3 regions of the Halomonas sp. NyZ770 genome follow, and region 3 is predicted to be linked to each of the others. Evidence: riboswitches for the same ligand, from Rfam matches in the RefSeq annotation. Region 3 holds a riboswitch; each other region holds the start of a gene.
The links. A riboswitch is a leader RNA that binds a small molecule or an ion and turns the genes downstream of it on or off. The one in region 3 is predicted to bind thiamine pyrophosphate.
Positions count from the first base shown of each region.

Region 1: another riboswitch for thiamine pyrophosphate. It lies ahead of tenA (thiaminase II); the one in region 3 lies ahead of thiM (hydroxyethylthiazole kinase).
Region 2: another riboswitch for thiamine pyrophosphate. It lies ahead of LG409_RS05010 (sodium:solute symporter); the one in region 3 lies ahead of thiM (hydroxyethylthiazole kinase).

Region 1 covers NZ_CP085143.1:2,912,827-2,922,579, forward strand. Annotated here, with positions in the region: gene LG409_RS13540 (IS1182 family transposase) at 31-1,386, opposite strand; TPP riboswitch at 1,588-1,719, shown strand; gene tenA (thiaminase II) at 1,805-2,473, shown strand; gene thiC (phosphomethylpyrimidine synthase ThiC) at 2,499-4,415, shown strand; gene aztC (zinc ABC transporter substrate-binding protein AztC) at 4,548-5,480, shown strand; gene aztD (zinc metallochaperone AztD) at 5,531-6,781, shown strand; gene LG409_RS18730 (CsbD family protein) at 7,082-7,411, opposite strand; gene LG409_RS13570 (DUF2955 domain-containing protein) at 7,404-8,501, opposite strand; gene LG409_RS13575 (HlyD family secretion protein) at 8,528-9,601, opposite strand.
Region 2 covers NZ_CP085143.1:1,051,275-1,061,027, reverse strand. Annotated here, with positions in the region: gene LG409_RS05025 (MFS transporter) at 1-107, shown strand, start outside; gene LG409_RS05020 (magnesium transporter CorA family protein) at 146-1,114, opposite strand; gene LG409_RS05015 (diguanylate cyclase domain-containing protein) at 1,129-2,562, opposite strand; gene LG409_RS05010 (sodium:solute symporter) at 2,646-4,019, opposite strand; TPP riboswitch at 4,009-4,112, opposite strand; gene LG409_RS05005 (peroxidase-related enzyme) at 4,185-4,772, opposite strand; gene LG409_RS05000 (hypothetical protein) at 4,949-5,638, shown strand; gene LG409_RS04995 (CoA-acylating methylmalonate-semialdehyde dehydrogenase) at 5,705-7,201, opposite strand; gene LG409_RS04990 (zinc-binding metallopeptidase family protein) at 7,440-8,501, shown strand; gene LG409_RS04985 (alpha-E domain-containing protein) at 8,502-9,500, opposite strand; gene LG409_RS04980 (circularly permuted type 2 ATP-grasp protein) at 9,505-9,753, opposite strand, start outside.
Region 3 covers NZ_CP085143.1:232,244-241,996, reverse strand. Annotated here, with positions in the region: gene LG409_RS01175 (metal ABC transporter ATP-binding protein) at 1-632, shown strand, start outside; gene LG409_RS01170 (metal ABC transporter permease) at 616-1,506, shown strand; gene LG409_RS01165 (metal ABC transporter solute-binding protein, Zn/Mn family) at 1,529-2,674, shown strand; gene LG409_RS01160 (LysR family transcriptional regulator) at 2,695-3,582, opposite strand; partial or broken gene ampC (class C beta-lactamase) at 3,730-4,919, shown strand; gene LG409_RS01150 (cupin domain-containing protein) at 5,059-5,751, shown strand; gene LG409_RS01145 (DUF6164 family protein) at 5,732-6,097, opposite strand; gene gloA (lactoylglutathione lyase) at 6,099-6,632, opposite strand; gene LG409_RS01135 (DUF2237 family protein) at 6,839-7,213, shown strand; gene LG409_RS01130 (hypothetical protein) at 7,334-7,678, shown strand; TPP riboswitch at 7,727-7,818, shown strand; gene thiM (hydroxyethylthiazole kinase) at 7,845-8,654, shown strand; gene thiE (thiamine phosphate synthase) at 8,644-9,258, shown strand; gene LG409_RS01115 (LysR family transcriptional regulator) at 9,255-9,753, shown strand, end outside.

The sequences.
Region 1 (9,753 bases), 1.3 Mb from region 3:
GCCTGCTGGCCGGTTGGGCGCGGCGAGCCCTCAGCCCGCCGTCAACCGGTGCATCCGCTTGATATTCCACGCCATGGTGGCCAATCGCCACTCGCCGCTGACCTTATCCAGTCCGCGTAGCGAGAACTGCCGGAACCCCATCACGTGTTTGATGATCCCGAAGACCGGCTCCACGGTATGTTTGCGCAATGCGTAGAGCGCTCGGCCCGCCTGCGTCTTCAAGCGGTGTGCCATCTGTTCGACGGGGTCCTCGCTCTCCGGGGCAGGCGGATCCGCGGCGAAACGTTCAAAGACCGGAAGGTGATGGACGTCTCGCTTCATCGCCAACAGCGGTTCGATACCATGGTCATGGCAGGCCTGGATATTGCTGGCACTGAAGTAGCCGGTATCACCCAGCAGGTGGTCAGGTTTTCCCAGCGTTTCCGGGTAACCTTGCCAGGCCGTCAGTAGCGGCATGACTTGCTGCTTGTCATTGGTCGCCTGCGTGACGTGGACATGGGTCACCAGCAGACTCTCGGTATCAACCGCGGCTTGGGCGTTGTAGCACTGATCAAACCCCTTGCCGGTGACCGGCATGATGCGCGACTGCGGGTCGGTGAAATTGATCTGATCCTTGTCACGCGGGCCACCAGTGGGCGGTTCGGGGTCACGCCCACGGGGCTTCTTGCCGGCCTTGCGCTGCGCCTCCCGCCGCGCCACCTTTTCCTGATAGGCGGCTTGCTCGGTGGCGTCCCGCTCCTCGGCGCGCGCCTCGATCTTGGCCTTCGCCTCAGCGATGGCCGCCAGGCGGGCTTCACGGCGGGCAATCTCGGCGGGGATATCCATGCCGTCGGCCGCGTCCTCCTTGTCCGCCGACTCGGCCCGCTCGGTCAGCGCTTTCACCTCTGCCCTGAACTGTGCCTCCAGCTTCTTGGCATGGCCATACGACAACGCCTTGTGCTTGCTGGCGTTGGCCTTGAGCTTGGTGCCGTCCAGGGCGATGGTGCCAAGCTTGAGCAGCTTCATCTCGCGGGCCAGCAGCAGCACCTGTACGAACAACTGTTCCAGTTCCGGCAGAAAGCGGCGGCGAAAGGTGGCCAGCGTGTCATGGTCGGGATGGGTATTGGCGGCCAGGTAGCGGAACGCCACCGAGTCATAGGTGGCACGCTCGATCTTGCGGCTGGAGACCACCCCGGTGGCGTAGCCGTAGATCAGCAGGCTCAGTAGCACCGCCGGGTGATGTGCCTTGGAACCCCGCCCCATGTAACGCCGGGTCAACGTCGAGAGGTCCAGTTGTTCGACAACATCGACAACGAACCGCGCCAGGTGACCATCGGGCAACCACTCGTCTACCGAAGGCGGCAGCAGGTAATCGGTCTGGCGATCCACAGGGATGAAGCGGCTCATGGCGATCTTCTCAGCTCGGCGATGACGGTGGTCAGTATCTCACGGTGCAACGGAAAGACCGACAGGCTGCTAGGCAATGGATTTGCAGGTGTCAGAAGCCTATTGGGTTAGTGAAGGGCAATTATGCTTCCATGAAGCCTGTGGTCGATCAAGTTAACGCCCCCTTGCATCTCCCCCACTCGCCTCCTACACTGCGCTGAATACTGCTTGACGGGGTGCCGGTGGAACCGGCTGAGATCGCTATACGGCTGGCTGCTACAGCAAGTCGTCACGGCGGGGCCCGTTGAACCTGATCCGGCTAGTACCGGCGTAGGAATCAAGCGGTGGTTGGGGTGCGCCGTGTTCACCTGATTCCTTGCCCCAACTCACTCTCCCTTCGCCCGTGCGCCGGTTCGCTGTACCACCGGAGGCATCTAATATGGGCTACCGCTTTACCGATCTCACTACCGCTTGCCAAGCCGATTGGCGCGCTTACATCGAGCACGATTTCGTGCGCCAATTGGGCAACGCCACGCTGCCTGAGTCGTCGTTTCGCCACTACCTGAAGCAGGATTACCTGTTCTTGATCCACTTCGCCCGCGCCTACGCGCTGGCCGCTTACAAAAGCCCCACCCTGGCGGATTTGCGCCAGGCCCACGAGGGCCTGAAAGCCATCGTGGATGTGGAGCTGGGCCTGCACGTGGGCTTTTGCCAAGAGTGGGGCATCAGCGAGCAGGAGCTTGCCGAACTCCCCGAAGCCCGCGCCACGCTGGCCTACACCCGCTATGTGTTGGATACCGGCAATCGCGGCGACCTGCTCGATCTGCACGTGGCGCTGGCCCCGTGCCTCGTCGGCTACGGCGAAATCGCCAACTGGCTAAACGCGCAACCCTCTACGCTGCGCGGCGCGCAAAACCCCTTCGATGCCTGGATCGCCATGTACGAAGGCGAGGAGTTCCAGGCCGCCATGCAGGCAGAGCTTGCGTGGCTCGATACCCGCCTGGCGGATGTCACCCCTGCCCGTTTTGCTGAGCTGAGCAAGATCTTCCGCGATGCCACCCGCCTGGAAATCGACTTCTGGCAGATGGGCTTAGACCTTTCTGAATAACCTCCTACAACACAGAGCAACCGTCATGACTAAGACCGTCAAAAGCAAAACCGCGCACTTTTTAGCCGAAACCGCCCAGGTCGATGCCGCCGCAGTGGCCCCACTGCCCGGCTCTCGCAAGGTGTACGTGGAAGGCTCACGGCCGGATATTCGCGTGCCGTTTCGGGAAATCACCCTCTCGCCCACCAAAACCAGCGGCGTGGATGAACAGAACCCGCCGCTGCTGGTGTACGACACCTCCGGCCCCTACACCGACCCCAACGCCCGCATCGATTTGCGCCAGGGCCTGCCGGAGCTGCGCCGGGCCTGGATCGAAGAGCGCAACGACACCGAGTTTCTGGATGGCCCGACTTCGGAATACGGTAATCGCCGCGCCAACGACCCCACCCTTGCCCAGCTGCGCTTTGATTTGACCCGCACCCCGCGCCGGGCGAAAGCGGGCAAGAACGTGACCCAGCTGCACTACGCCCGCCAAGGCATCATCACGCCGGAAATGGAGTTTATCGCCCTGCGGGAAAACCAGCGCCGCCAGGCGTTGGGTACGGCAGAGGTAGAGCGCATTCTGGGCCATCAGCATGCGGGCCAGAGCTTCGGCGCCAGCTTGCCCAAGGAGATCACGCCGGAGTTCGTGCGCGATGAGGTGGCCCGTGGCCGGGCGATCATTCCCAACAACATCAACCACCCGGAAAGCGAGCCGATGATCATTGGCCGCAACTTCCTGGTGAAGATCAACGGTAACCTGGGCAACTCGGCGGTTACCTCTTCCATCGAAGAGGAAGTGGACAAGATGACCTGGGGCATCCGCTGGGGTGCGGATACCATCATGGACCTCTCCACCGGCCAGAACATCCATGAAACCCGCGAGTGGATCATCCGCAACTCGCCGGTGCCGATTGGCACGGTGCCCATCTATCAGGCGCTGGAGAAGGTCAACGGCATTGCCGAAAACCTCACCTGGGAGATCTTCCGCGATACGCTGATCGAGCAGGCGGAACAGGGGGTGGATTACTTCACCATTCACGCGGGGGTGCTGCTGCGCTACGTGCCGCTCACCGCCAACCGCGTCACCGGCATCGTCAGCCGTGGCGGTTCCATCATGGCGAAGTGGTGCCTGTATCACCATCAGGAGAGCTTCTTGTACACCCACTTCGAGGAGATCTGCGAGATCTGCAAGCAGTACGATGTGGCGTTTTCGCTGGGCGACGGCCTGCGCCCCGGCTCCATTGCCGATGCCAACGATGAAGCGCAGTTCGCTGAACTTGAAACACTGGGTGAACTGACCAAAATTGCCTGGAAGCACGACGTACAGGTGATGATCGAAGGCCCCGGCCACGTGCCCATGCACCTGGTGAAAGAGAACATGGACAAGCAGCTGGAGTACTGCGACGAAGCGCCCTTCTATACCCTCGGCCCGCTGGTGACGGATATCGCCCCCGGCTACGACCACATTACCTCTGGCATTGGGGCGGCGATGATTGGATGGTTTGGTTGCGCCATGCTCTGCTACGTGACGCCGAAAGAGCACCTGGGCCTGCCCAACAAGGATGACGTGAAAACCGGCATCATCACCTACAAGATTGCTGCCCACGCGGCGGATTTGGCCAAGGGCCACCCGGCGTCGCAGCGGCGCGATAACGCCCTTTCCAAGGCGCGCTTCGAGTTCCGCTGGGAAGACCAGTTCAACCTGGGCCTGGACCCGGATACCGCTCGAGAATTCCACGATGAAACCCTGCCGAAGGATTCCGCCAAGGTGGCCCACTTCTGCTCCATGTGCGGGCCGAAGTTCTGCTCGATGAAGATCAGCCAGGAAGTGCGCGACACCTACCGCGACCGCACCCCGGAAAATGCCAGCGAAAGCGACGCCGAGGCGGTGAAGCGCGGCATGCAGGAGCAGGCGGAGAAATTCCGCCGGGAAGGCAGCGAGCTGTACCAGGAGGTGTGACCGCTCTCCCCCCGCCTGCGGGCGGGGGGAGCAACCCACTGGATGTTCGGCCCCTTTGATGTTCGGCTTCTTTGATGTTCGGCCCCTTTATTGTTATGTTATAACATATATACTCAATCAAGGAGCCTCACCGTGGGTCTGTTGAAACGCGTACCTTCTCTGCTGGCGGCGGGCATGATGGCGCTGGGTAGCCTGAACGCCATGGCCGATGAGCCCGCCCTGAACGTGGTGGCCTCGTTCTCGATCATCGAAGACCTGGCCCGCCAGGTCGGTGGTGAACGCATCGCGCTGACCAGCATCGTGGGCGCCAACGACGACGCCCACGTTTACGAGCCCACCCCCGCCGACGTTCGCCAGGTGGCGCAGGCAGACGTGGTGCTCATCAATGGCCTGATGTTCGAGGGCTTTCTTACCCGCCTGATCGAGGCCAGCGGTACCGAAGCCAGCGTGGTCACCGTCTCGGAGCACGCGGTGCATCTCGAAGACCCCATGGGCGGGCACTACCACTTTTATGGCGACCGGGCGGTGTTCCATGAAGCGCCCTACGACCCACACGCGTGGCAGTCGGTGCCCAATGCCAGAGCGTATGTCGTGCGCATTGCCGACGCCTTCTGCGAGGCGGATCCGGAAGGCTGTGACGCCTACCGCACCAACCAGCAGCGCTACGAACAGGACCTGGAAGCGCTGGAGCAGGAAATCCATGAGCGCATCGCCAGGATTCCCGAATCCCGGCGTACCGTGGTGGTGGCACACCATGCCTTTCGCTACTTCGAAGAGGCCTACGGTGTGCGCTTTCTGGCCCCACACGGGGTCTCCACCGAGTCCGAAGCCACGGCCGCCCATGTGGCGCAGCTGATCGATGCCATCGAGCAGCAGAGCGCCGTGGCGGTATTTGCCGAAAACATTTCCAACCCTCGGCTGGTCGAGCAAATCGCTCAGGAGGCCGGCCTGTCGCTCAGCGGCACCCTCTACTCGGACGCGCTGTCGCGGGACGATGGCCCGGCGGCCAGCTACCTCGACATGATGCGCCATAACGTCTACACCCTGGTGACGGCGCTGCAGTAGCCACCCAGGTGATTAACCACGCCCCTTCTGGGCTCAAGGAGAGAGAAACGATGACCCCGATGTTTGTAGGCAAAGCGTTGACCGCGCTCGCTTTCGCGGTAGGCAGTGCCGCCGTGCAGGCCCACGACCACTCCCATAGCCATAGCCACAGCCATGGCGACGATGAAAACGTCACGGCCTGGCGGCTGGTGGTCGCCGACCAGCAGGATGCCGTGGTCCACGTCATCGACGCCACGGAGAAGTCGCTGCTGGACACCTTCGAGCTGGAAGGCCCGGCGGCGCTGCATCGCACCCGTAGCGGCGAGGCGGTATTTGCCGTGCAAGGGGCAGCAAACACGGTGTCGGTGATCAATACCGGCATCGCTTTCCATGACCACGGCGACCACGCCGATATCGAGGTGGCCGCCCCGGCGCTGCTGAGCACGGTTCTGGAAGGAGAGCGCCCCGCCCACTTCGTCGAGCGCCAGGGCTACATTGCCCAGTGGTTCGATGGTGAAGACGAAGCCCGCCTGTTCACCGAAAGCAGCCTGTTGGCAGAGTCCCCCGAGGTCCGTACGGTGCCGGTGGAGGCGGCGCACCACGGGGTGGCCGTGCCTTTCCACCAGCATGCGGTAGTGACGGTGGTCAACCCGGAAGATGCGTCTCAACGCCCGGTCGGTGCCAAGGTGCTGGATAGCGACGGCAACCTGGTCGGCGACGAAGTGGCCTGCCCTGGGCTGCACGGTTCGGCGGGCTCTGGCAGCCTCTATGCGTTGGCTTGCCACACCGGCCTGCTGCTGATCGCCACGGAAGACGGCACGCCCCAGATCACCCACCTGCCCTACCCTAGCTCCCTGCCGGAAGGCAGTGCTTCCACTCTGCTGGGCGGCACCGGGCTACAGTACTTCCTGGGTAACTACGGGCCAGACCGCGTGCTGCTGGTCGACCCCACCGAAGGTGAAGTAGGCTTCCAGCTGGTGCAACTGCCTACCCGTCGCGTGCACTTTGCGGTGGACCCGATTCGCGCCCGCTACGCCTATGTGTTCACCGAAGATGGCCAGCTGCATCAACTGGATGTGCTGAACGGCGAGCTGACCCAGTCGCTGCGCCTGACCGAGCCCTACTCCATGGATGGCCACTGGAACGACCCGCGCCCACGCATTGCCGTGGCGGGTGAGCATATCGTGGTCACCGACCCCGCTACCGAAACGCTGCACTTCGTCAGTGCGGAAACCTTCGAAAAGGTCGATGAGATGGCCCTTGAAGGCAAACCGTTCAATATCGTGGCGGTGGGCGGCACCGGCGTCTCTCACGGGCACTAGGCTTTGTACGAAAGGTCGGCGAGCGATGGCCAGACAAGGCAAAAATCGGCGAAAAGACGGAGTTTACAAGGTGTAAATGAGTACTTTGAGCCGATTTTTAACGCCGTATGGGCGAGCGTAGGCAGTTTTCGTACAAAGCCTAAGCCTGCTGGCCCCTTTGACGGCTCGCACAAAACAACACCGGAGCCCAAGGGCTCCGGTGTTGTTTTTGAAAGAGTATTGGCCGCCGGATCGATAACCTGAACGGTTGGCCTTGGGGCTAGCCATCCGGCAACGAATACATACTCGGTGGCTGTCGTATTACTTCTTGAGCTTGTCCTTGGCTTCTCCCTTGCCTTTTTGCAGTTCGCCCTTGGCCTGCTGCGCTTTGCCTTTGGCTTCGGTTTTGGTGCTACCCGTCGCCTTGCCAGCCGCCTCTTTCACTTTGCCTGCTGCCTTGTTGGCCGTGCCTTTTGCTTTATCTGAAGTACCTGCCATGACGAACACCTCTAATCCGTTAGTAGGGAAGCGGCCGCTGTACTGCGGGTCTACCTGACCGTGCGGCCTGTTATCAGCGTAGCGGGTATTGCCAAAGTTGCCCATTTTCTTTTTTGCAAAGGCCTGGTGCCTGTTCAAGCGGCCTTCAAGCAAGCCGAGTGGCCTCAAAGCGGTTCAGCACTCGTTGCACGCACGCCATCACTACCAGCGTTGCCACCAGCGCCACGCTCATGGAAGAGAAGCGGTACAGCGCGCTATACACCAGGTCCTGCTGAGGCCCCAGCGACTGCCCGAACAGAATGCCCAGCGTGGTCAAGCCGCCAAACCCGATGCCAGAGCCGCCGCCTTCCAGAATATGCTCGCGGGCGAACAGCATCAGCCCCAGCCAATAGAGCAGTATCACCAGCAGGAAGTGGTGGCTTTGGGTATAGAGAACGAGCTGCATGGCCAGCGCCAGGTTGCATCCCAGCAAGGTGCCCACGGCGCGCTTGGCCGCCGACACCCGAGCGCCCTGATACCCCAGCGTGAACAGAATCAGGATGGTGGCCATTTGCGCCGATAATGAACCCTGCAGGTCGAACACCTGGAACACCACGAACGAGAGCGTGGCCGTGATCCCGCCCAGCAGGGTTTCATGGCGCACCTGGGCAAGCGGCTTGGCTGCCCTGGGCGGCGGCTGGCGGGGCTCGGTATCGGGGAACAGGGTATGCATCAGCATGGCGATGAACACGGCCAGCACGCTGGCCATCAGGTTGCTGGCCAGCAAATCGCCCAGGTCTACGCTGGGGTAGCTGGCAAAGTGCAGTAGTATGCTCAGCGTCAAGACGCCGTTGGCACCGAACAGAAACAGCGGCCCTCTGGCCATCAAGGAGAAGCGCAGCAGAAACAGCCCCAGCACTACCAGCGTCATCACCACCGGCATGTGCTTCAACAGCCCCACCACCACACTGACTTCCAGCGCGTTGAGACTGCCATTGGCCAGAAACTGACGGATGATGCCAGCATTCAATACAGGCACCATGCCCAGCAGGAACATCGGGAATACGGTGAAAAACACCCCGTAGTTCCAGCCCATCAGCTGGCTGACCACGAACCCCAGCAGCCCGCCCCCCGCCACGCGCACGCACTGGCGCAGGCCGTTCTGGTCCAGGCGGCTCGCGGGCCGCGCCTTGGGCGGATGACGGAAACCCTGTTTGAATCGGTGAGTGAGCCGCCTGCTAAACCGAACCATAGACGTAGGCATGTCAGTAAACCGTGTTAGTAAATATGTCAGTAGACATAGTGCAGCCAGCTCACCAGGTGCGCCTGCAGCCAAGCGAAGGGCGCCGCCAGGGCATGCTGGCCCGGCCATAGCTGCACCGTTGCCCGTGCTCCGCTGGGGGGTAGTGAGGCCAGGTGGGTGCTCAAAGGATCGTCCAGCGCAATGTGCAGGCGCATGCGCTGGGCATCTCTTACCCAGCGGTCGGAGGTAGGAATGCTGGTCAACTGACCGTCGGCTGCCAGCTGCCCTTCGCGTACGCCCGCCTCCAGGGCGGTAACGCGGCCCTTGGCAATGTGCCCTGGCAAGGCATCGAACACGACCTGAGCCTCGTCGCCCACGTTCACATGGCGCAGGCTCTTTTCACGAAAGTCCGCGACGATCTCTGCTCGGTCGGCCACCAGCGCAATCACCGGCTGCCCCGCTGGCACATAATCCCCCGGCTGAAGCTGCAGATTGGCCACCACGCCCGCCTCGCGGGCGCGTACCTGGGTTCTTTCCAGGTCCAGCTCGGCGCGGGCCAGCGCATTGTTGGCCTGGCGCAGGCGAAGATTGGCCTCGCCCTCCTCCCCCAGCTGCACCTCCAGGCTATCGATTTGTGCGCGGGCGGAAGTCACGGCCGCCTGGGCGGTATGCTCGGCGGCCACCTGCTGGTCGTACTGCTGGCGGGAGATGCCCTGCCGCCCCAGCAGCGCCTCGGCCCGGCGACGTTCACCGCTGCGCTCCTCCAGAGTTGCCTGAGCAGACACCAGCGATGCCCTGGCCGCCGCCAGCTCTGCCCGCAGTCGCGCGTTCTCCTGCTCGGCCTGCTCACGGTTCAGCAAGGCCTGCTGCCGGGCCAGCTCGAACGGTGCTGGCTCCAGCCGGAACAACACGTCCCCTGCGGCTACCCGCTGGTGGTCGTTCACCAGTACCGCCTGCACGGGCGCCCCCAGCTCCGGGGCTATCTGGGTCACCGGCCGCATTACCCGTGCCTCTGGGGTCATCGGCATGAAGCTGTCAGCTACCAGAAAATAGACGAACAGCACCGCAAACACCGCCAGCGCAATACGTACCCAGCGGCTGAAACGTTGATCAGGAGTCATTGGCGTACTCACACACTGCCCCTCGGGAAGCCCCAAGGAAAGCATCAGAAGGAATACTTTAGTCTAACAAAATAATTAGCAGGCTAACAACATAGCTATGCGGGCAGGATACAGGCGCCCCACAACGACACTGCCGCCTTGCGGCGGCAGTC
Region 2 (9,753 bases), 820 kb from region 3:
GCGCTTTCCCCGTGCTGCTGGCCTCGCTATGGCTGTCGATCGGTCTTGCGCTGTGCCTGTTGACACTGCGACTGCGTACTCTTGCTCGCTCTGCTGCCGACTTTTGACACCGTATGGCCGAGCACAGCCCGTTTTCGGACGGTGCCTAGAACCAGGCTTTACGTTTGAACAACCAGATCAGCAGTACGCCAATGGTCACCATGACGCCCCAAACGAAGAAGTAGCCATACTGGTAGCCAAGTTCGGGCATGTAGTCGAAGTTCATGCCGTAAATACCGGCAATAAAGGTCAGCGGCACGAAAATGGCGGTAATGACGGTCAATACCCGCATGGTGATGTTCAACTGATGCGACGAAATCGAGATGTAGCCATCCACCAGATCACCACAGATGTCGTAATACATCTGGGTCAAGGAGTGCAGGCGCTCGAAGCGCTCCTCCACATCGGTGATGGCATGCAGCGTCTCGCTCTCACCCCGGGGGAGGTGCGCGTAGTCGTAAGCCGTCAGCTCCTGAGTGATTCCCTTGTGGTAACTGAACACTCGCCGCATCTTGACCAGCCGAGAGCGGTACGCGGTAATCCGACGCATCAGCACGTCATTGCCGTTTTCCAGCAGCTCGTCTTCCAGGTCACTCAGTTCGGTCTCGAACTCCAGCAGGCTGTCGATATAAAAGCCCGCCGAGGTATACATGACGCGCAAGGCAACCTGCTCGGGAGAACGCGACAGCAGCCGCGCGCCCTGGTCGTTGAGTAACCGTTCGATACTCAGCGCCAAGCCAGGATGCAGCGTGACCAGAAAGCGCTCGCCAACGAAAAAGCACAGCTGCTGAGGCACGAAGTTGAGCTGAGCATCGAAGGAGGAAATGCCTCGGTAGATGATCAGCGTATGATTCTCGAACTCTTCGATCTTGGGTGGATGACGCACCTTGTGGGCATCCTGAATCGCCATGGGATGGCAGGAAAATCCCTCGAGCACCTCGCGCTCGCTGGCTTCACTTTCGCCCTGCATATCGACCCAGATATGCGCGCCCTCCTGGCGTTTCCAGACATCGATCAGCGAGAGGTCACCTTCGCGCACTTCTCCCTCTGGTGTGGTCATCAGACATCGAATCATGTGCTTTCCTTGAATTAACTGGCGTCGGGTGAAGGCAGTGCAGGGCTTGCCAAGCGCGTTTGCGCCTTGCCAGCTCGCTTGGCTTCGTACATCGCCACATCGGCTCGCTTCAACAACTCTTGCGGGGTTTCTTCTGCCCCGGGGACATACTCTGCAATACCGATACTGGTGCTGACCTTGAGCACGGTATCGCCTATGGACAGGGGGATTTCAATGAGCTGGATCAACTTCTGCGCCAGCGGTGCGATGGCATCGTGCTCTATATTCTCCAGCACCAGGACGAACTCGTCGCCTGCCCAACGGGCCACGAAGTCCGTTTCACGCACGGCGGTTTTGAGGCGATTGGCGATGTCTCGCAATAGCTCATCGCCCATGGCATGGCCGTGCAGGTCATTGATTCGCTTGAACCCATCCAGGTCGAGAAACAGCACCGCCAGCGGTACGAGACTGCGTCGAGCCCGCGCCATGGCCTCAGGCAAGCGTTCGTCGAGGGCTCGGCGGTTGGGCAACTCGGTCAAGACATCTTGCCTGGCCTCCTGGTCACGCAGGCGTGCCAACTGCTGGCGCTCGGTGATGTCGTGTATGAACAGGCTGCGTCGCCAACGCCCATTGAGTTCGTAGCGCTGATGGCGAATCTCTACCGGCAAGCGCCCACCATCTCGACGCCGGGCGTTCCATTCGATGGGTGAAGGATCGTCCTGCCCGGGCACGCCTGCAGGAAACATCAGGTCGGTAATGGGGCGGGCCAACGCCTCCTTGCGCGACCAGCCGAACATAGCCTGTGCGGCGCGATTCCAGTCCAGCACCCGGCCACGGTCGTCGATGCTCAGGTAGGCGTCGTAGGCCGACTCGATGACCAGATTGAGCTCGCGGGTACGCCGCTCTATCTGCTGTTCCAGGCTGTTGTGCAGCGCGGTGAGGTCACGTTTGAAACTGGCATTACGCTTCTCCTCCCGTATCAAGCGCTCGCGCAAATGAATTTCACCGGACACCACATCGGCCAGGTCTTGCAACGCAGTGAACTCCTGGGGGCTCAGTTCGCGAGGGCGCGAATCCATGGCACACAGGGAGCCCAATACCAGACCTTGGGTGGTTTTCAGAGGGATTCCGGCATAAAAGCGTATGCCGTCGGGTTTGATGACATAAGGGTTGCTGGCGAAGCGCGGATCCTGAAGCGCATCGTTGACGACCAGCGGCGCTTCCGCCAGCACGGTATAGGCACAGAACGCCACGTCGCGCGGCGTTTCCGAAAGTTCCAGCCCAACCTGAGACTTGAACCACTGGCGGTCGGTATCCACCAGCGTGACGGTAGATTGAGGGACCCCCAGCAGGACCGTCACCAACCGAGTGACTCGGTCGAATACAGGTTCATTGGGGGTGTCCAGCAACGCCAGCTCTTGCAAGGCGGCAATACGCAGCGCTTCATTCGATGGCAACAGGTGGCTCATGGTCGTTACACCTAATGTCGTTAACACCCCCTGAACATCATAACGTGAAACTTGTGAGCCTGCCTAACGCCTTGATTTTTTTGTCACCGCTTACCCACAGGGGTACTCCAGGCCACGATGACGCTGACCAGACTAGAGAGCAGCAGCGCTCCCAGGAAGGGTCCGAGGGTGGGAATACTGCCAGGAAACGTGGCAGCCATGATGCCCGCCATCAAGGAGCCTTGACCCAGCCAGCCCGGCAATACCGCCCCCACCAGGCCCGCTACGCCACCACTGATGGCCGCCAGTGGCGTCATGCGCTGCCACAGGCCCAGCAGCACTGGCACCACGATGGCCGCACACAGCAAATCGGCAATCAGAAACAGTCTCAGCACCGACAGCCCCTGCAAGGCGATGAGAATCACCGGTACCATCAGCAGTACCGTGATCCAGCGTGCCTTGTTCAAGGCATGTGGCTGCTCTCCCGTTGCCCACAGCGACGCAATGCCGTTTTGCAGCGTATCCACGCTGGAGGTCACCAGCGTCACGGCCAGCACCAGTGCCGGTAGCGTGATCCAGACAGGAGCCTCTGCCAACAGGGCAAAAAAGGGCATCGGCGGCTCGCCGAGGTTCACACCGCTCAGCGCTGCCATCATGCCGACTCCACCGATGACCATGACCACGGCCACCGTCATGCCGCCTCCCAGCCATGCCCCACGGCCAAGACTGGCGCTATCCTGAGCCGCCCACAGCCGCTGCCAATAGCCCTGATGGAACAGGTTGGCTGCGGTCACGGCAATGACCAGTGTCAATGCCACGCTCAGCGAAGTTCCCATGGGCAAGGCCGGCAACGCCGCGTCACTGGGCATGGCAGGCAAGCGCCATAACGTTACGCCCGCCACGGCACATAGCAGGATCAACAGTAGCCAAGCCTGCCAGCGGTCGGTGGCCAAACTGGCTCGCAGGCCACCCAGAACAGTATAGACGAGGGTCGTCAGCGCTACGCCAATGATGACCCAGGCAGGTGGAACATCTGACAGTAGCGCGGTAATGGCACCGATGGCCGTCAGTTCAGCCGCCAGGAAACACCCCATGTACGCCACGGAGGCCAGCGTGACACAGTGGCGGACCCCTTTGCCGTAACACACCTCGGCGAACTCGGCGATACTGCGCCCGCCAGGCAGCGCCCGACGTATTCTGGGCCCGTAGAGCCCCAGCACCAGAAAGGGCAGCGCCGACCCCAAGGCATAGCCCAACAGAGCCACCGGCCCCACGAACGCGCCGATTTCAGGAGGCGCGAAGAGAATCCAGGCCCCCATCCCCGACGCCAGAAAAGAGAGCCCCAGGGTGGTTGCCGTCTGTGAGTTGCGCGCCGTGACATAGTCATCCAGCGAGCCTCCCCCAAAACGTGCCCGAAGGCCTAAAAAAGCAAAGCAGCACAGCGCTGCGCCCAGCACAGCAGACGTCAGGTACGGCATGTCGCGCTTCCTCCGCCGGTATTAACCGGGTCAGGTTCCAGGGTCTGCGTGACGCGCATTCTCAGCCCGCAATGGGCTCCCCTGGCGACAGTGAATGAATGAAGGCGGTATCTTCACTGAAAGGGGAACCCTGGTAAAGCGTTACAATGCGTCCTGAACCATGGCCTAGGCTGGTTTCGGCACGCGCCCCATGAGATAGAACTCTGGATTAGGAGGGGTTCCCGCCAGGGTGACCAAACGATTCGACATGCCAAAAAAGGCGGCGATGGCACCGATGTCCCAGCAGTCTTCCAGGGTAAAGTCCACTTCCGCCAACCGGGTTTGCCACTGCGGCGTCAACTCCCCCAGCTCGATGGCGCTGTGCAGCGCAAAATCGAGCATGCGCAGGTGGCGCTCGCTCAGCCCCGCTGTGCGGTGGTTGATGGCCACGTTGTCGGCCAGCAGAGGGTCTTTGCTGTAGATGCGTACCAGCGCGCCATGCGCCACGACGCAGTATAGGCAGCGATTGCGAGCGCTGGTGGCGACCACGATCATTTCCTTTTCTGCCTTGGTCAAGGTGTCGGATTCCCGCTCCATCAATGCATCGTGGTAGGCAAAGAAAGCGCGAAATTCCGCTGGGCGATGCGCCAGCATGAGAAACACATTGGGCACGAACCCGGCTTTTTCCTGCACCGCCAACATGGCCTTGCGAATGTCGTCAGGCAGGTCGTCCAGGCTCTCGGGGATATTAAATCGGCTTAATGACGCAGACATGTTTACCTCTTTCTTGTTATGTTGATGACCGTCATCTTCAATACGTCTTTATGGTTAACAAAATGCTAACTCTTTAGGCTTTCATTACACCTTGAGGCTCGCCATACTCTTGCTGAGCATATCTCACAAGCGCCGTCAGCGTTGAGCCAAGCGGCGTCTGGAACAGGGAAACCACCATGTCTTATTCTGAAGCAAGAGAGCACACGCCAGGGCGTTTGCATGCATTGTTCGCGGACCCCTACCGTGCGTTCGAAAACGATACGGATGAGCGCCAGTTGCATATCCGCATCATGCTTCATACATTGCTGGCTCGCCCTATCGCTCATGGTCAAATCACGTTACGGGTGATTCACGGTTGGGAGAACGGCGGCTTCGAGCCAGAAGACCTGCAACATGCTGATTTCCACCTGAACAGTTTGGCAGATTTCCATGCCGCGGCTGCGCGTTTTGCGGCGGCCAATCGACAGAATGCACCGCTACCTGCCGATGGCAGCGCCATCCTGGCAGCGCCGCTGGCCGACGCCATTGCAGGTGCCGAAGCCGAAGGCCTGACCCTGAACGAGGATATCCGCGAAACGCCTGCTCGCTGGCCAGCGTTCGAAGGGGGGCTGGCGCTTTACACGCTGTTCAAGATGTATCATCGCCTGGTCTATGGCGAAGACGATACTTACCGCTGCTCTCAGTGCGAAACGCCCCACGGCCTGCGCGAAATCCATGAGTTCCATCTCGAAGAGGGCGAATTTGCCCTGCTGGCCCCGCTGAACGATGAGCCAGATGCTCCCTACCTTCTGGTGCTGCATGAAAGCCAACTTGAGCCTATCGAGCAGCTCCTGCGCGACAGCCTGCCGCTGTTCGAGCCCGTTTGAATAACAGAAGTCTTCTTCCATCGGGAAGAAGACTTCTGACGTGTCACCCACTCTTCAAGCGGATTTCTACAGAGCGATCGTGCTATTGATCCCGCTGGAGACGTTCTCGGGCTCGAACCAGCGTGCAGTCACCGTCTTGGTTTGTGTCCAGAACGCGATGGCCTGCTTACCATTGGGGCCCAAATCCCCCAGTTTGGAAGCCCGAGAGCCGGTGAAGCTGAAATAAGCTACCGGCACCGGGATCGGCACGTTGATACCGATCTGACCAACGTCGATATCGGTTTCGAATCGGCGTGCCACCCAGCCCGAGTTGGTAAAAATCGACGTGCCATTGCCGTTCGGATTGGCGTTGATGAAGTCGATGGCGTCGTCCAGCGTCTCGACCCCCACCACGCATAGCACCGGGCCAAATATTTCTTCACGGTAGATGGTCATCTCCGGCGTGACGTTGGCAAACAGCGTCGGCCCCACAAAGTTGCCCTCCGGGTATCCTTCTACCGTATAGCCTCGGCCATCCACCAGCAGCGTTGCCCCCTCTTTTTCACCGGCGGTGATCAAGCGCTCGACACGCTCCTTGGCCTGAGGAGACACCAGCGGCCCCAAATCGGCATCCCGCTGAGTACCGGGGCCCACCTTCATGCTGCGGGCGCCCGCTTCGATATCGCTCAGCCACTCCTGTGCCTTGCCTACCAGCACCACCACCGAATTGGCCATGCAGCGCTGTCCTGCCGCCCCGAAAGCCGACCCCAGAAGGCTGTCGATGGCCTGACTACGGTTGGCATCCGGCATCACCACGCAGTGGTTCTTGGCCCCCATCATGGACTGCATGCGCTTACCGGCAGCCGCCGCACGGCCATACAGCAGCGACCCCACATGGGTAGAGCCAATGAACGACAGCGCCTTGATGTCCTGGTGGTCGGCAATCTGGTTGGCGACCTCGGGCCCGCCATGCACCACGTTGAGCACGCCCGCCGGAATACCCGCCTCATGGGCCAGTTCCACCAGCCGCATGGTCGAGCTGGGGTCCTGCTCGGAAGGCTTCAGAACGAACGTATTGCCCGTGGCAATGGCCAACGGGAACATGAAGCAGGGCAGCATGATGGGGAAGTTGAACGCAGTGATCCCGGCGCCCACGCCCAGCGGCTGATGCATGGTGTACACATCGACCTCATTGGCCGCATTTTCGGCCAGCTCACCCAGTTGCAGAGACGTGATCGAACAGGCGTACTCGACCACTTCCAGGCCGCGGCCAACCTCACCTTCCGCGTCAGGTAGCGTCTTGCCATGCTCTTCGGTGATCAGCGCGGCGAGCTCTGCGGTGTGCTCACGAATCAGGGCCTGAAGCTTCAGCATGATGCGCATGCGTTTGCCCAGTGGCACCTTGCGCCACTCCTTGAACGCGGTTTTGGCACTGGCAATGGCACGCTCTACCTCTTCAGGGGTACAGAACGGCACGCGGGCTACGACCTGCTGAGTCGCCGGATTGACGACGTCCCGCCACTCCTGGCTTTGCGACTCGACCGGCTGACCATCGATATACATGGGAATCTGGCGAACGGACATACAGACGTTCCTCGTGGTTGTGTTTGTTATGGGTTTGAATAAGGAGCCACTAGGGTATATCAGCAAGTTGACGTAAACGTCAATTAGCCACTCGATAACGCTAAATTCACGGCCATGGAGAAATAGCCTTTCCCTACGGGAAGCAGCCTCGCTATGCTGACAAAGCACCTTCCTGACATGACTATTTCTGACCTGACTATCGACGATGCATAACGTGGCTTTCCACAAGGAGGCATCCATGCAAACGTTCAGCTGCCAATGCGGCAACCCGCTGTTCTTCGAAAATACCCACTGCGTGGCCTGTGAGTCGGAAGTCGGCTGGTGCCCGGCCTGCAGCAATATCGTTGCCCTGGCCCCTCTGGAAGGCGGCGGATACCGCTGCACTCACGAAGGCTGCGGCACCCACTTGATGAAGTGCCACAATTACGCGGTAGAGAACGTATGCAACCGCATGGTGATCATGGCCGAAGGCGAAGCCGACACGCTGTGCGACTGCTGTCGCTACAACGATGTGATTCCCGACCTGAATGTAGCGGGTCACCGCGAGCGCTGGGCCGCACTGGAAGCTGCCAAGCGTCGTCTGTTCCACACCCTGGAGATTCTCAAGCTCCCACACGGGACCCAGGGCGATGATATTCGCGTCCCCTTGAGCTTCTCGTTCATGGCCGACGCCCTCCCCGACAAAGGGCTCTGGCGCTCCACCGCGAATCAGGAGAAGGTCTATACCGGCCATGCCAACGGCCATATCACCATCAACGTCAAGGAAGCCGACGACGTCGAGCGTGAGCGACTGCGGGTGGACATGAACGAGTCCCACCGCACCCTGATCGGCCATTTTCGCCATGAGGTAGGGCATTACTACTGGGACTTGTTGGTCAAGGATCAGGACGAGGCCGCCAGCTGCCGAGTGTTTGGCGACCATAACGACCCCACCTATGGTGATGCGCTGGAAACCTACTACCAGCAAGGCGCGCCGGCCGACTGGCCGACCCGGTTCATCTCTGCCTATGCCTCCATGCACCCGTGGGAGGACTTTGCCGAAACCTTCGCGTTTTATCTGGACATGGTGGCCGTGCTGGATACCGCTCTGCACATGGGAATTTCACGAGCCGAATATGACGGCACGCTGGACAGCATGTTACGGGCGTTTCATCAGGTAGGCATGGCCGTCAATGAACTCAACCGCGACATGGGGCTACTGGACCTGGCACCGGGGGTGCTGCCACCCCCGGTACGCGACAAGCTGGCGTACCTTCACGAACTGATCCACAACACCAGCGCCGACGCTCGCTCCGCGTGATCAATCGTTGTCATGATCACCCAGGTGGCCCTGGCTTTGACGCTGGGACACCCTGGGCACGTTGTCGCTGTTCACGAAATACGTGGCCCTGAGCGTGTCATGGATCGCGGCAAAGCCGATCTGCAGCTCGTCGACGAACGCATGCAGCTTGCTGGGCGAGTGAGCCAGCGCCTGGATATCGGCGTCGACCACATCGGCCCGTACCAGCGACACCGTAGCGGCCACCCGATCCTGCCGAGGCAGCAGCTGCAGCTCCTGGCCCAGCGTTTCCAGGCTACAGGCAATCGAGCGCGGCAGGTTCGGGTCTTGTAGCAGGAAGCGCAGCACATCGGGGCCCCGCACTCTCAGCCGCACTTCCTGACGATACATCTGATAAGCCGTCAGGGACTTGAGCACGCTCATCCACTGCAGGTTCTCGAACGGCAGCAGCTCTTCAGGGTTCTGGGGCAACAGGCTTGCCGAGCGCACGTCCACGATACGCGTGGTCATGTCGGCCCGTTCCAGATGCCTTCCCAACTGGATGAAGGTACGTGCCGAGCCATGACTCAACGTGCCTTCGATCAGACCAGTCAGCGTCTGGCAGCCACGAATCACGTTCTTCAAGAAGGAGTCTCGACGGCGCGGGCTGACGCCGTTTTCCGCGTGGTCGGCCACGCTCAGATAGAGCTGATTGACCTCCTCCCAGATTTCCCTGGGCACCACGTCCCGAGTAGTGCGCAGGTTTTCCCGAGCGCTGGCCAACGCCGAGAGAATCGAGCTGCCATTTTGCGCATCGGCACATAAAAAATGCACCACGCTACGCTCGTCAAAGCTGGAATGGCGCTCGTTGAACGCCTCAAGGGTGCCGGTCATTTCGATCAGCGGCGCCCAGCCCAGCGGCAGGTGGTGCGGCAGGTCGAGCATCAGGTGACTATTGACGCTCAACAGCCGCGCGGTGTCTTCGGCCCGCTCGATGTAGCGCGCCATCCAGTACAGGTTTTCAGCTACGCGTGACAGCATGGCGCTAGACTCCTTCCTGCTCGGCGGCATCAGCCGCGTGCTCATCGACCTCGACGATCCAGGTATCCTTGCTGCCGCCCCCTTGAGAAGAGTTGACCACCAGCGAGCCTTCCACCAGCGCCACGCGGGTCAAGCCTCCCGTGGTCACATGGGTTTCAGGGCCGGAAAGAATGAACGGGCGCAGGTCCACATGGCGCGGTTGCGGCAAGCCGTTGGCCAGGGTGGGCGTGGTGGAGAGCGCCAGCGTAGGCTG
Region 3 (9,753 bases):
CGATCACCGCGCTGATTGGTGCCAACGGCGCAGGTAAAAGCACCCTGATTCAGGCCATCATGGGCGAACTCCGGCCCATCAGCGGCAAAGTGGTGTGCACGGTAGACAAGGCGCGTCGTGCCTGGTTGCCGCAGCAGTTGGCTCTGGATCTGACCTTCCCCATGAGCGTGGAAGAGCTGGTGATGACCGGCAGTTGGCCAAGCCATGGGGCCATGAAAGGTTACTGCGCGGCGCACTACCGCAAGGGTCGCGAGATCATGGCGCGGCTGGGCATCTCCCATTTGGCACATCGGCCACTGGGCGAGCTGTCCGGCGGCCAGCGCCAGCGGGCACTGATTGGCCGCACGCTGATGCAGGAAGCCGAGCTGCTGCTGCTGGATGAGCCGTTCGCCAACGTGGACAGCGACACGGTGGATATCTTGATCCGTATCCTGCGCCAGATGGCCGATGAAGGCGTGACGATCATCATCGTGCTACACGACATGGACCACCTGCGCCGCCTGGCCGATGAGGTGCTGATGCTGAGCGGCGGCCATGGCCGTTGGGTGGCACCGAGTGCCTTGCACACGCATCACGCCCCCGCCCAGGTGGTGCCCTTCTCGTTGGGAGGTCGTCATGCTGGCACTGCTTGACGCGTGGTTTATCGCGCCGTTCGATTACGGCTTCATGCGCCGCGCCGTGGTGGGTGGGCTGGCACTTTCCTTGGCCGCGCCGCCGCTGGGCGTGTTTCTGGTGCTGCGCGGCATGAGCCTGATTGGCGATGCCATGGCCCATGCCATTTTGCCGGGAGTGGCGCTGGGCTTCTTGCTGGCGGGGTTTTCGCTGCCGGTGATGAGTGTAGGCGGCGTGCTGTTCGGGCTGATGGTGGCGCTCCTGGCCGGGGCCGTTTCCAAAATGGGCGGCCAGCGGGAAGACGCAGCCATGGCGAGCTTTTTCATCATTTCGTTGGCGGCGGGTGTCATGTTGATTTCCATGGGCGGCAGCAGCGTGGATTTAACCCACGTGCTGTTTGGCTCCATCCTGGCCATCAACTCGACCGCCCTGCTGCTGATTGCCGGTATCAGCACGCTCATCGTGGTCACGCTGGCGGTCATTTTCCGCTCGCTGGTGGTGGAGTGCCTGGACCCGCTGTTCTTGCGCGGCCAAAGCCGCCGCAGTGGCTGGGTGCATAGCGTGTTTCTGGGGCTGCTGGTGCTGAACCTGACGGCGGGCTTCCAAACCCTGGGCACGCTGATGGCCGTGGGGCTGATGATGTTGCCCGCCACGGCGGCCCGGTTCTGGAGCAAGCGGCTGGAAGGTTTGATCGGCATCGCGGTGGTGCTGGCCATGGTGTCGAGCACTGGCGGGCTGCTGCTGTCGTTCCATTTTGATACCCCTTCGGGGCCAAGCATTATCCTGCTCGCAGGGGTGGCTTACTTGTTGTCAGCACTGTTGGGTCGCTATCACAGCTTAGCGGCCAAGCTGCGACGCAAGACCACGCCACTCGCCCTGGAGCAGACATCCTGATCATTCACTAAAGGAGTTTGTCATGTCCCTTTCCCATACGTCCCGCTGGCTGGTAGGCGTTTCGGCCATGCTGGCCCTGCCTGCCGCCATCGCCAATGAGCGTGTGCAGGTGGTCACCAGCTTCTCGATTCTGGCCGATATGGTCGAGAACGTGGGCGGCGAGCATGTCGAGGTCACTTCCCTGGTCGGCCCTGACGGCGATGCACACGTCTACTCGCCGCGCCCGGGTGATGCCCGTGCGCTGGCCGAGGCCGATCTGGTGGTCTTCAACGGCCTGCTGTTCGAAGGCTGGATGGAGCGACTGATCGACTCCAGCGACTATCAAGGCCCGGTGGTCACCACGACGGATGGCATCAACGCCCTGGCCTACGCGGGCCATGACGATCATGGGCATGACGATCGCGACCATGGACACGATCACGGGCATGATCATGGGCATAGCCACGATCATGGACACAGCCACGATCACGGGCACGACGATCATGAACATGGTCATGGCCATGATGACCATGAGCACGGCGACGATGATCCCCATGCCTGGCAGGACATGACCCAGGCGCGGGTCTACGTCGAGAACATCCGCGACGGCTTGATGGAAGTCGATGCGGACAACGCCGAGCAGTATCAGGCCAATGCCGATCGCTACCTGGCTGACATGGCGGAGCTGGATGCCGAGATTCGTGCGCTGATCAGTGAGATCCCGGCTTCCGCCAGCGTCATCACCGGCCATGACTCCTTCGGTTACTTCTCCCGTGCCTATGGGGTCAACTTCCTGTCTCCGGCAGGGCTCTCTACCGAAGCAGACCCCAGCGGCGCCAGCATGGCAGCGCTAGTGGACGTGATCGAGCAGGAGAACGTTCAGGCGCTGTTCCACGAGAACATGACCAACCAATCCATTATCGTGCAACTGGCCGAAGAAACCGGCCTGCCCATTGCTGGCACGCTTTACGCGGATGCGCTGGCCAGTGAGGGCGATGCCAGCACTTACCTGGGCATGATGCGCCACAACGCCACGGTACTCCACGCCGCCCTGGCCGAACCAGGCCACAATGATCATGGTCATGGCGACCACGACCACGACCACGACCACGACCACGACCACGACCACGACCACGACCACGACCACGACCACGACCACGACCACGGTGATCATGGTCATCGTCACTGATTATTGAGGTCAACGGCTGCTTACCGCTCAGCCTCACGCAGGTTGATCGTGGTGAGCAGCCACTGCCTGAAAGACGCCATGGCATGGGTTTCTGACCGCGCTTGCAGGCGTGTCAGCCAGTACCCACCTAGACTGACAGTGGTGTCGAAAGGCTGCACCAGCGCACCACTGCTCAGCTGCCGAGAAAACATCAACGGTGGCGCCAATGCCACGCCCACCCCTTGAAGTGCGGCTTCCACCATGGCAATGGAAGAGTCGAAGACGATGCTCTGGGTCGTGGGAAGGCTACGAGGCAATCCGGCGGCCAATAACCACTCGGCCCACTCATCGGCACGATACGAACGCAGCCAGGTTTCATGCAACACATCGGCTGGCGTGTCGAGCCGTACAGCAATATCCGGAGCACATAGCACCGAAAGCGATGCAGGCAGTAGTGGCTGAGCCGCCGTGCCATGCCAGGCGCCCGTGCCAAAGCGAATCGCAAAATCGAGACCTTCAGCGGCTAAATCGGCACGATTGTTGTGGGTGGAGAGCCGTAAATCGACGAACGGATACGCGTCATGAAAGTCGGCCAGCCGTGGCAGCAGCCAACCCACGGCAAACGTACCCACCACACCCACGTTCAAGACCTCACGATGACGGCTTTCGCCTAACCGCTCCAACGTGTGCGACATCTGATCGAACGCATTCTTCAGCACAGGCAACAGCAGCTCGCCTTCCTGAGTCAGCATTAGCCCTCGGGGCAAACGTGTGAATAGCGGCACCTTCAATAGCCCTTCCAGGCGCTTGACCTGATGGCTCACGGCCGCCTGTGTCACGTGCAGCTCTTCTGCTGCACGCGTGAAGCTCAAATGTCTGGCCGATGCCTCAAAGGCCCGCAGAGCCTTCAACGGCAAATAGGAACGCACTGCGCCACCCCCAAATTTTTCTAATAGCTCATGCAAAATCTTGCCATTTGTGGAGACCCATCGCGCTCTTTATTTTAGTCACCCGTGGCTTCTGTATCGACCAGAGCTGCCTTCCACCGACATGACTCATCGCAACAGGGGTTTTGCATGCGCACGCCGTTTTCAGCACGCCGCTGTCTTCTCATGGCCTCCTCCTTACTTTTCAGCGGGGCAGCCTGGGCGCTCGAAGAGCCTCATGAGGCCGACCTTCAAGCGTTGCTGGACAACACGATCACCCCGCTGATGGAACAGTATCGTATCCCCGGCATGGCCGTCGCGCTAAGCATTCAGGGACAGCCGTATTACTTTAATTATGGGCTTGCAAACCTGGAGACGGATGAACCGGTCACGGATGAGACGCTTTTCGAACTAGGCTCCATCAGCAAGGTTTTCACAGCTGCCCTGGCGGGCTACGCGCAGGCCAGCGGTGCCCTTTCCCTCTCTGACCCCGCCAGCGGCTACTGGCCAGCCCTTGAAGGCAGTGCCTTCGATGAGATCACCCTGCTGGAACTGGGCACCTACACGGCAGGCGAGCTTCCGCTGCAGTTTCCGGACTCGGTGCAATCAGAAGAGCAAATGATCGATTACTATCGCCAATGGCAACCCGAATCGGCTCCAGGGGCACAACGTCTGTATTCCAATCCGAGCATCGGTTTGCTGGGCTATCTCACCGCGCAACGTTTGGGCAGCCCTTTCGAGACGCTGATGGAAGAAGCGCTGTTCATACCGCTCGGGCTCGAACACATCCATTTTCAAGTGCCCGACGCGCAACGGGCACATTATGCCTATGGCTACTCGAAGGAGGATGAGCCCATTCGGGTGAATCCAGGCGTGCTGGATGCCCAGGCCTACGGGCTGAAAGCCAATGCCGCCGACGTGCTGACCTTTCTGGAAGCGAACATGCGAGACCCGGCCAATGCCAGCGGCACGACGGAACGGCTGGATGACGCCTTGGCAACGACACGCACAGGCTACTTCGACGTTGGCCCCATGACCCAGGGCCTGGGCTGGGCTGGGAGCACTATCACTACCCGGTGACCCTGGAGACACTGCTGGAAGGCAATTCGCTCGAGATGATTTTGGCGACCAACCCGGCACATCGCCTCACGCCACCGCAAGCCCCTCGGCAAGCGGCCTACTACAACAAGACGGGCTCAACCAATGGCTTCGGCGGCTATGTGGTCTTCGTGCCCAGCGAGCAGATCGCCATGGTGATGCTGGCAAACCGCAACTACCCCAATCAGGCGCGTATCGAGACGGCTCACCATATTCTCAGTGCACTGACCGACTCCCCGTAATGAAAAACCGCCGCTTTCGAGCGGCGGTTTGTTTGCAAATGACGAGGTCAAGCATGAGGGAAGATTGCGTTTTGCAGCGCTGATAAAGGAGACTAGCCCCTCTCCCTGCTCATCTCACTCATTGCAAAGAGCCAAGCCCATGCGCCTGAACGCCGATTTTAGCCACTTTGCCTGTATGACGCCGGAGCAGTATCACTGGGTCGCGTCGCCCAGTGCAGGCGTGGAACGTATGATGCTGGACCGGATTGGCGAGGAAGTCGCCCGCGCCACCAGCCTGGTACGTTACGCGCCGCACAGCCAGTTCAGCCACCATACCCATGGCGGCGGTGAAGAGATTCTGGTGCTGGAGGGCGTGTTTGCCGACGAACATGGCCGCTACCCTGCGGGCAGCTACCTGCGCAATCCCATTGGCACTGGCCATACGCCCCATATTGGCGAAGAGGGTGCGCTGATTCTGGTGAAACTGCATCAATTCGATGACAACGACCTGCTGCAGCTGGCCATTCCTGCCCACCGCCTGCCCTGGCAGCCCGACCGGCGGCCAGGCATCGGCTACAAGATGCTGCACACCTACGCGCAGGAGCGGGTCAGCCTGGAACGTTGGGAGCATGAGGTGACCATCGACTACCCTGCGCTACCGGGCGGGCTGGAACTGCTGGTACTGGAAGGCTCGCTCTACGAGGCGGGCAACGAATACCCGCAGGGCAGCTGGTGCCGCTTCCCACCTGGGGCCACCCCATCGCTGCGGGCCGGTGAACACGGCGTCATGATGTACATGAAACGCGGGCACCTGACGGATGCGGTGTGCCAGGCTAACGCGCCAGCCCAATGAACGGCAGCAGGGTCAGCAGCGCGATCAGAATCACGGCGACCATCACCAGCGCGATCTGAATCGGCTGCTCCCGTAAACGCCGCCCCCAGGTCGGCGCTTCGTTGCGGGCCAGCGCTTCCTGGTGGGCCTTTCGCGCGCTGGCCTGGCGTTCGACCTGGTACTGCGCCAGCAGCGCCTCGGCGTCATCTCGCTGGTCCGGGTTGCGCAGCCAGATGGCATCGACCCCCAGGCGGAAAAACCCCGCCTGGGTTTCATACACGTCGAAGCCGTGTTCATCCAGCAGTTGGCGCACTTCCATGGCCTCTTCATCGGTCACGTGGCGCAACCGGAACAGCAGATGTGCCATGTTAGCCGCCCAATGCCGCCATGCGATCCGCCTGAATCACTTCGATCCAGTAGCCGTCCGCGTCCTTGACGAAAATGACGTCTTTCATCTTGCCCTGGTCGGCACGCTTCACGAAGGTGACATCGTGCTCGTCGAACCAGGCCTGGGCGGCCTCCAGGTCCGGCACGCTGAAGCAGATGTGGCCAAACCCCTGGGGCTCGGCATTGCCGTCGTGGTAGGCAAAGTCCTGCTCGGTTTCGGTGCCCCAGTTGTGGGTCAGTTCCAGCAGACCCTTCTGGCTGAAGGTCCAGGCAGTGCGAGCGTTCTGGTCCTCCGGCACCTGGTCGTCGGCTTCCACGTTGGCCAGAAAATAGAGCGAGAACTGCATCTCTTCGAAATCCAGCCGCCGCAGCACCTGCATGCCAAACACGCGGGAATAGAACGCCAGCGCGCGCTCCGGGTCCTTGACCCGCAGCATGGTGTGATTCAACCGAAACCCTTGGGTCTGGGGAGCCGCAGGGGCAACACCGGGATGCTGTTCACCTGAAAACGACATGACTTTCTCCTGTTGCTGCGTGATGTATCTGGCAATTGGTACCCAAGTAGGCACTTTGGTACGTAAATACTTTGACGAAGCCCATACCATGTACAAGGCTTTAGGCTGCTGCTAACGCGAACCCCATCGAATCCGCCGTTACCGCCCCTTGGATCATGTATGAGGGCGGCGCTGCGATAATTCTAGCCCCTGCCTGAGGAGGCCGCATGTCACGTGATCTCAATGTACTGGGTGAGCCGCTCACCCCCTGCTGTCACTCGCCCAAGACGGGGTTTTATCGTGATGGCTTTTGCCGGGTCGGCACCGACGATGTGGGCATTCATTCGGTATGTGCCATGGTCACCGAGGAGTTCCTGGCGTTTTCCCGCGCGCAGGGCAATGACCTGGTCACCCCGCGCCCCGAGTACGGCTTTCCTGGCCTGCGGCCCGGTGATCGCTGGTGCCTGTGTGCCCACCGTTGGGCAGAAGCCGCAGAGGTCGGTCTGGCCCCGCCGGTGATTCTGTCAGGCACCAATGCACGCACGCTGGACATCATTCCGCTGATCAAACTGCAACAACACGCCCTGGATGCAGTGCACTAGGCCTGCCAGCGCGCGGAGCGCTTCCCCAGGCATTGGTCGCAGTGGATTTTCTATGCAGCTCTTCTACACTACTATCTCTATAGCTGTACATTCAGCGTATCGTTAGCCTGGGAGTGTGTCATGACCGACATTGAAATGACGCTAGATGATCGCCTGACGTTGAAGCAGTTGGCCAACGCGCTACAGAACGGCTTTTCCCCCATCGTGGAGGTCGTCTCGATGGATGGCATCTACAAGGTCCGCTTTCATCATGCCCACGGCGTCTCGGACCTGAGCAATGCACAGGGGCAAGTCAGCACGTTTCTGGGCACCGGCGAAATCCGCGACACCCTCGGGCAACTTGGGCTGACCCACGGCGTATTGACCTGTTCCGACCAGTGTGGCGACGAGATGATCGGCGTCTCGGGCAGCGCCATGACGCCCGATGAAATGCTGACCTACGGCACGCGCATCGCGTTTCGCTGATCTTTCCGCGCCATTGGCTTTACACATCCCGCCTGGCCGAGGATAGTACGCCTACGACAGGGGCGCCGCGACGCGGCTGAGAAGCACCCTTTGAACCTGAACCGGATAGCACCGGCGTAGGGAGTCGTGGTGCTTCCATTCACCACCTCCCTGCCGGGAGGAAGTCATGACCCTACCCAGCCCACGCGAGACGCTGCTCGCGCTGCGTGACCAGACCCCGCTGGTTCACTGCATCACCAACTACGTTGCCATGAACAGTACCGCCAACCTGCTGTTGGCCGCCGGGGCCTCCCCCGCCATGCTGCATGCCCAGGAAGAAGTGGCGGAATTTACCGCCATCGCGGGCGCGCTCTCGATCAACATCGGTACGCTCTCTACCCCTTGGGCCGAGGCCATGCAGCTGGCCGCCCAATCAGCCCAGGCCCACGCGGTGCCCTGGGTGCTGGACCCGGTTGCCGTGGGTGCCACGCGGCTGCGCCAGCAAACCTGCCTGTCCCTGCTGGCTTACCAGCCCAGTGTGATTCGTGCCAATGCTTCGGAAATCATGGCGCTGAGCGGCCTTGCCCACCAAGGCCGGGGCGTGGATGCCACGGTCAGCACCGACGATGCCACCCAAGCGGCCATCACCCTGGCGCGCCGGTATCATTGTGTCGTCGCCATGACCGGGGCCACCGATATCGTCACCGATGGCCAGTCGCTGTATCGTTTGACCGGCGGCCACCCGCTGATGCCACGAGTAACCACCCTGGGCTGCGGGCTCAGCGCGCTGGTCGCCGGCTTCGTGGCGGCCAACCGTCACGCCCCGCTGGCCGCCACGCTCGGCGCCCTGACCTATTTCAATCTGGCAGGCAGTCGCGCCGGGCAGCAGGCCGAAGGGCCGGGCAGTTTCTATGTGGCGCTGCTGGATACCCTGTACTCGCTCACGGCAGATGACCTGCCTGCACTACCTCACTCGGAGACCCTACATGTCGGTTGATCTTACGCTCTACCTGGTCACGGATGCTCAGCTATGCGCCTCCACGGGCCTGGAACGTACCGTGGAAGCCGCCGTGGCAGGAGGCGTCACGCTGGTCCAGCTACGTGACAAGCAGGCCAGCGACGAGGCTATGATTGCCCAGGCCAAGCGTCTCAAGGAAGTGCTGGCAGGTAGCGGAGTGCCGCTGATCATCAATGACCGGCTGAGCGTGGCGCACGCCAGCGGTGCCGACGGCTTGCACGTTGGCCAGAGCGATACGGACGTGATGCAGGCCCGCCAGGTACTGGGCGAGCAGGCGATCATCGGGCTCTCCATCAATACCCTGGAGCAGTTGCAGCGTGCCCCCGTGGCGCTGCTGGATTACGTGGGGCTGGGGCCTGTGTTTGCCACCGGGAGCAAGCAGGACCACGCGCAGCCCATCGGTTTTACCGGGCTGGCCCAGCTGGCCAGTGCCTGCCCGCTGCCCAGCGTGGCCATCGGCGGTTTGAAAGCCGAGCACGCCGCCCAAGTGAAAGCCGCCGGTGCCCACGGGCTCGCGGTGATCTCGGCCATTTGCGGCCATCCTGACCCACGCCAGGCGGCCCAGGCGTTCTTCAGGTCATGACCCAGTTCGACCAACTGACAGCCTTCGTCAAGGTGGCCGAGTTGGGCAGTTACACGCGGGCGGCGGAGGCCCTGGACCTGTCGCGCACCTTGCTATCGCGCCGGGTCATGGCGCTCGAGGAATCGCTGGGCGCGCGGCTGATACAGCGCACCACCCGGCGGCTGCACCTGACGGAAGCAGGCGAGCGCTATCTGGCCCGCGCACAGGCGATCCTGCTGGCTCTGGAGGAGGCTGCCAATGAAGTGGGTAGCGGCCTTCAAAGCGTGAGCGGACGACTGCGCATCAACGGGCCCATGAGCTTTGGCACTCGCTACCTGGCTCCCGAGGTGGCTCGCTTCATGCGGGATCATCCCCACCTGGAGGTGCGCCTGGACCTCAATGACCGCCGTGTAGACCTGCTCGAAGAGGGATACGACCTGGCCATTCGCATTGGCAGCCTGCCGGATTCCAGCCTGGTGGCCAAGCGCCTGGCACGCTGCCAGATGGTGTTCTGCG